DNA from 2 places in the Rahnella sp. NRRL B-41462 genome. Region 2 is predicted to be linked to the other one. Evidence: riboswitches for the same ligand, from Rfam matches in the RefSeq annotation. Region 2 holds a riboswitch; the other holds the start of a gene.
The links. Region 2 has a riboswitch for thiamine pyrophosphate ahead of thiC (phosphomethylpyrimidine synthase ThiC). Riboswitches for the same ligand answer to the same signal wherever they lie in the genome.
Positions count from the first base shown of each region.

Region 1: it holds a riboswitch for thiamine pyrophosphate, as region 2 does, so the genes downstream of both, thiB (thiamine ABC transporter substrate binding subunit) here and thiC (phosphomethylpyrimidine synthase ThiC) in region 2, are expected to answer to the same signal.

Region 1 covers NZ_JYDF01000010.1:41,195-44,553, forward strand. The annotation lists gene sgrT (glucose uptake inhibitor SgrT) at 127-312, opposite strand; gene sgrR (HTH-type transcriptional regulator SgrR) at 415-2,076, shown strand; TPP riboswitch at 2,117-2,246, shown strand; gene thiB (thiamine ABC transporter substrate binding subunit) at 2,290-3,273, shown strand; gene thiP (thiamine/thiamine pyrophosphate ABC transporter permease ThiP) at 3,249-3,359, shown strand, end outside.
Region 2 covers NZ_JYDF01000051.1:3,558-6,916, forward strand. The annotation lists gene hemE (uroporphyrinogen decarboxylase) at 1-80, opposite strand, end outside; gene nudC (NAD(+) diphosphatase) at 152-928, opposite strand; partial or broken gene rsd (sigma D regulator) at 1,028-1,542, shown strand; TPP riboswitch at 1,616-1,742, shown strand; gene thiC (phosphomethylpyrimidine synthase ThiC) at 1,865-3,359, shown strand, end outside.

The DNA of each region.
Region 1 (3,359 bases), on a different contig from region 2:
AAGACAGACAGTGTAGCGAAGTTTCAGTCGGTTCTGGAAAATGAGCATAAAAAAACCAGTGAGTTTCCTCACTGGCTGGTGACAATACACCATTACTCAGAAAATCGAATTTAGTCAGACCTGAAGTCACAGTCGCCGGCGGTATTGCTCGTCGTCCATCGTTTCCATATCCCACTGCGTGAGACGGGACAGAATATCCAGACGGTACTGCATCGGTACCCATGACAGCCAGTCTGCATGATTTTTAGAGGCGTTCTTTTTGATGGCTTCAAAATAACGCTGATAGAAACGGGCGTTCAGACTGAGTTTCATGATGATCTCCGGTTGTTCACAACAGGCTTTCGTTGAGAAACAGTATCGGCGTAATATGAGGAAAGATAAATTGATGAAGATCGGCCACGGAGTTCCTCTTTTATGTCCTCATCCCGTTTGCAACAACAGTTCATCCGCTTATGGCAAAGCTGTCACGGTGAAGAAACTGAAACGACATTACAGGCACTGTCAGAAGTCCTGAACTGTTCACGCAGACACATGCGCTCGTTGCTCAGCACCATGCAGGGACAGGGCTGGCTGACGTGGGATGCAGAGGCCGGACGCGGCAAACGATCCACGCTGAAATTTCTTTATACCGGGCTGGCACTCCAGCAACAGCGCGCTGAAGAGCTGCTGGAACAGGACAGCATTGATCAGCTGGTACAACTGGTCGGCGACAAAACCCTGGTGCGCCAGATGCTGCTGTCCCAGCTCGGTCGCAGTTTCCGTCAGGGCAAACATATTCTGCGCGTACTGTATTATCGCCCGCTGATGAATCTGCTGCCCGGCACCATGTTGCGCCGTTCAGAAACCCACATTGCCAGACAAATCTTTAGCGGCCTGACACGCATAAATGAGGAAAATGGGGAAGCGGAAGGCGATTTAGCCCATCACTGGCAGGAAGTTTCGCCGCTGCACTGGCGGTTTTATCTGCGCCCCGCCATTCATTTTCATCATGGTCGCGAACTCGAGATGGCAGATATTATCGCCACGTTTATTCGCCTGAAAACGCATCCGCTGTTCAGCAACCTGAAATCAGTCACGACGCCCACGGCGAATGTCATAGATATCCACCTGAATGAACCCGACCGCTGGCTGCCGTGGTTGTTTGGCAATATCCACGCGATGATCCTGCCGCAGGAATGGCAGTCACTGCCTGATTTTGCCCGCCATCCGGTCGGCACCGGCCCTTACGCCGTGGTGCGTAATCTGAAAACACAGCTGCGCATCCGCGCCTTTGACGATTATTTTGGCTTCCGGGCACTGATCGACGAGGTGAATATCTGGGTATTACCGGAACTGAGTGAAGAGCTGGTGCATTCCGGCGTACAGCTTCAGGCCGATGAATCAGGCAAAAGCGAGCTGGAAAGTCGCCTTGAAGAAGGCTGCTATTTCCTGTTATTTGACCAGCGTTCGCCGGTCGGACAATCTGAAGAAACACGCCAGTGGTTGTGCGATTTACTCAATCCCATCGCCTTACTGAATAATGCCGAACCGATTTACCAGCGCTACTGGTCTCCTGCGTATGGCCTGCTGCCACGCTGGCATCACAAAGCGCCCCGGCCACGTCCGCCCAAACCGCAAAACCTGACGCAGGTAACGCTGACATTTTACGGCGAGCATTCCGAACATCAGGCGATCTGCAACGCCCTGCGCCCGTTGCTGGCGGAAGAAGGTATCGAACTGATTATTCAGATAGTGGATTACGCAGTCTGGCACCGCGGCGATGCCAAAAGTGATCTGTGGCTCGGCAGTGCCAACTTCACCCTGCCGCTGGAGTTTTCACTGTTCGCGCATTTCTACGAATTGCCGCTGGCAAAGCATTGCTTTAGCGAAGAGATGAACGACGATGCCGCCCTGTGGCACGCCGGGAATTTATCGATGGCGAAATGGAGCCAGAAACAGACGGTCAGCCATCAGATCCATCCCCTGTTCCATCACTGGCTGGTGCTACAGGGGCAACGCAGTATGCGCGGTGTGCGTATGAACACCCTCGGCTGGTTCGACTTTAAATCCGCCTGGTTTGCCCCACCGGACAGTTAATCGGACTATCGCATCGCGCCGTTAATCTCTAGAATGACATCCGTTCTCAACGGGGTGCCCGACTTGTTAAAGCTGCGATGTAAACGCCGTGAGCAAGTTTGGCTGAGATTTGAAACCCGTCGAACCTGATCCGGTTAATCCCGGCGGAGGGATTTGAGACTGCGCGATGCTTACTCAAAATCCTTTGCCCTTTCATTTTTTTGGAGCGCAAAGTTGAAAAAATTACTGTCCTGCCTGCTGTTACTTTCTGCACCTGCATTTGCGTCAAAACCTGTTTTGACGGTTTATACCTACGATTCTTTCTCTGCTGACTGGGGCCCCGGTCCCGCCATTAAAAAAGCCTTTGAAGCCCAATGCGGCTGCGAACTGAAATACGTGGCGCTGGAAGATGGCGTGTCTTTGCTCAACCGTCTGCGGATGGAAGGTAAAAACAGCAAAGCCGACATCGTGCTGGGGCTGGATAACAACCTGTTGCAGGCCGCTGAACAAACCGGTTTATTTGCCAAAGCACCGAAAACCAACGCCAGACTGACGGTGCCAGGCGGCTGGAATGACAGCACTTTCGTGCCTTACGATTACGGTTATTTCGCCTTCGTCTACGACAAAAATAAACTGAAGAATCCGCCAAAAAGCCTCGATGAGCTGATCAACAGCGACCAGAAATGGAAAGTGATTTATGAGGATCCACGCACCAGTACACCGGGTCTGGGCCTGATGCTGTGGATGCAAAAAGTCTACGGCGATAAAGCGCCGCAAGCGTGGGAAAAACTGGCGAAGAAAACTGTCACCGTCACTAAAGGCTGGAGCGAGGCTTACGGCTTATTCCTCAAAGGTGAAAGCGACCTGGTGCTGAGCTACACCACCTCTCCGGCATACCATATTGTCGAAGAGAAGAAAGATAACTACGCCGCAGCCGATTTTACCGAAGGGCATTACATGCAGGTCGAAGTGGCGGGCCAGCTGGCAAACAGCAAGCAACCGAAACTTGCTGAACAGTTCATGAAGTTCGTCACCACGGAAGATTTCCAGAAAGTGATCCCGACCGGCAACTGGATGTATCCGGTGGTGAATACCCCGCTGCCTGACGCTTTTAAACAACTGACGATTCCGGCCAAATCTCTGCAATACAGCGCACAGGATGTCGCTACTCATCGTTCACAATGGATCCAGGCATGGCAGAACGCCGTCAGCCATTGATCCCTCGCTGGCTGTTGCCGGGCGTCATCGCGTCACTGGCTATGTTGCTGGTGGCAGTACTGGCCTTAGGCTCTCTGTGGCGTCAT
Region 2 (3,359 bases):
CGCATCATCCAGACCGGTGTAATGTCCACTGGCTGACGTAACAAAGCACGCAGGTAACGGTCGTTTTTCAACTCATTCATTCTTGCTCTTTCCTTCAGTATTCGGGCCGCCCGACAATCATCTGACAGCATTCTATCACGTAAAATCGCCTCTACTCTTCGTGTTCGGCACGACAAAGGGCAACGGTGTCTTCAATCAGGCGGCGCGCAATCGTCCCGGGCGGTGGCAACTGCGGCAATGCATCAAAGCGATACCAATTCGCGTTAAGCAACTCTTTCGGGTCATGTTGTATGTCGCCACTGTCGTAATCCGCCATAAATGCCATCATCAGCGAATTGGGGAACGGCCAGGGCTGGGAACTGATGTAACGGACATTTTTCACCCGGATGTTACTTTCTTCCATCACTTCACGTGCCACAGTTTCTTCCAGCGTTTCTCCGACTTCCACGAAACCCGCCAGAACCGTGTGAATACCATTACGATGGCGGACATGCTGCGCAAGCAAAATCTCATCTCCCTTACGGATAGCCACAATGATGCAGGGCGCAATCTGCGGATAATAGCGTTCGCGACAGTGCCCGCAGAGTGCAGCCCACTCGGTTTTGCTGACGTGCATTTCATGTCCGCAGTAACCACAAAACTTGTGAGAACGGTAAAATTCTGACAACTGCACACCACGCCCGACCAACTGGAATAATCCGCGATCCTGATCCAGCAACTGACGGGCGGAAACCATATGGTTTGGCATCGTCTGACGAACCAGCCAGACAGGTTCGCCCTGCCATTCGCCGATCTGCCGCGCTGTTTTACCGGTCAGAGAAAATTGTGCGGCGCTGCCAAACGGCAGTTCACCCTCAGGCAGCCATAGCTTGCCTTCCTGGCTGATGATCCACCAACCGTTGTGTTGCTCAGTAATCTGTAATTCCATAATTGTTGTTGCATAACCTCGTCGGGACTGACAATCTGAGTAAGATATTTACATATTAGTAACTTTTGGTTACTTTTTTTGTCGCTCACGGAGTCAACCATGCTAAATCGTCTGGAAAGACTGACCAACGCGTTGGTGGCAGTAATGAGTTAGTGGATCAATGGCTGCACGCACGCAAAGAACTGCTGGTTTCGTACTGCACTTTCGTCGGTCTGAAACCCAATAAAGAAAAACATACACCTTTGAATGAAAAGGCGCTGGACAGTTTTTGCCATCATCTGGTCGACTATCTTTCTGCCGGGCATTTTCATCTCTATCCACGCATCATTGAAGAAGTCGATGGCGCAGGCAGCCCGAAAAAAGTACAGGCGGCAAAAATCTACCCTGCTCTGGAGCTGAATACTGAAGCTATCATGGCTTTCCATGACAGTTACACAGAAACTGATATTGACGATGATAATGCTTTCGCGTTTCACTATGCATTATCGGATATCGGTGAGGCATTAGATGCCCGTTTTCAACTGGAAGATCAATTAATTATCATGGCTTTTGAGCCAGCCCCGGAGAGTGTGCCACCTTCGGAAAATGAACCTGATCTCGCCAGACCGGCTTAACACGTTGCCACAATAAAACCCTGCTCAGGGTTATGGTTTTACTTGTAGTTTAAAAAAACGCCTCCTATATTGAGGCTTCTTGTCGGAGTGCCTAGCGCATAATTTTCTGTTGAGAATTACGCCAGGCTGAGACCGTTAATTCGGGATCCGCGGAACCTGATCGGGTTAGTACCCGCGAAGGGAACAAGAGTAATGTTATGCGTTCAGCGCAATCAGGCATCTGCCTGCATAAGGCCGCCCGTGCTGCACCGCCCATTTTTACTCCTGCCGTAAACCTCCTGACAAGCAATTTTCCATCACGTTTTTTTGCGAGGAATTTGCTATGTCGAGTACCCAAAAACCCGTTATTTCTGAAAAGAAACCGTCAAATCGCCGTGAACAACGCGCGCAGGCACAATCGTTTATCGACAGCTTGCAGGGCGAAGCTTTCCCCAACTCCCGGCGTATTTATCTTGAAGCTGACCGCGAAGATATCCGCGTGCCGATGCGTGAAATCCAGCTCAGCCCGACGCTGGTCGGCGGCGGCAAAGACAATCCGCAGTTCGAAGAAAACGAAGCAATTCCTGTTTACGACACCGCCGGACCTTACGGTGATCCGGCTGCAGTTATCGACGTGCATACCGGTCTGGGAAAATTACGCGCCCGCTGGATAAACGAGCGTGCGGACACGCAGGAACTTTCACAGGTCAGTTCCGGTTTTACTCAGCAGCGGCTGGCGGATGACGGGCTGGACCACCTCCGCTTCGAACACCTGCCGCGCCCTCGCAAAGCCATTGCGGGTAAAAATGTCACGCAACTGCATTACGCCCGCAAAGGCATCATCACACCTGAGATGGAATTTATCGCCATTCGCGAAAATATGGGGCGTGAACGGATCCGCGGCGAGGTTCTGCGCCAGCAACATCCCGGCGAAAGCTTTGGCGCGCATCTGCCCGCCAGTATCACTGCAGAGTTTGTGCGACAGGAAGTGGCAGCCGGGCGCGCGATTATTCCCGCCAACATTAACCACCCTGAATCAGAGCCGATGATCATCGGGCGTAATTTCCTGGTGAAAGTGAACGCTAATATCGGCAACTCGGCGGTGACATCTTCCATCGAAGAAGAAGTGGAGAAACTGGTGTGGTCGACACGCTGGGGCGCGGACACCGTAATGGATCTCTCCACCGGACGTTATATACATGAAACCCGTGAATGGATCCTGCGTAACAGTCCGGTACCGATCGGCACCGTGCCGATTTATCAGGCCCTGGAAAAAGTGAACGGTGTGGCCGAAGATCTGAACTGGGAAATATTCCGCGATACATTGCTTGAACAGGCCGAGCAAGGCGTCGATTACTTCACCATTCACTCCGGTGTGTTGCTGCGTTATGTGCCGATGACCGCCAAACGCCTGACCGGGATCGTGTCGCGCGGCGGTTCGATCATGGCGAAATGGTGTCTGTCACATCATCGCGAAAGCTTCCTGTTTGAGCATTTCCGCGAGATCTGTGAAATCTGCGCCGCCTATGATGTCTCGCTTTCATTGGGCGACGGCCTGCGTCCGGGTTCGATTCAGGATGCCAATGACGAAGCGCAATTCGCCGAATTACGCACGCTGGGCGAACTGACCAAAATTGCCTGGGAATACGATGTTCAGGTGATGATCGAAGGTCCGGGACATGTGCCGATGCAGATGATCCGCCGCAACATGACCGAAGAACTCGAGCATTGTCACGAAGCCCCGTTCTATACCCTTGGTCCGCTGACTACCGATATCGCGCCGGGTTACGATCACTTTACGTCCGGTATTGGCGCCGCGATGATTGGCTGGTTTGGCT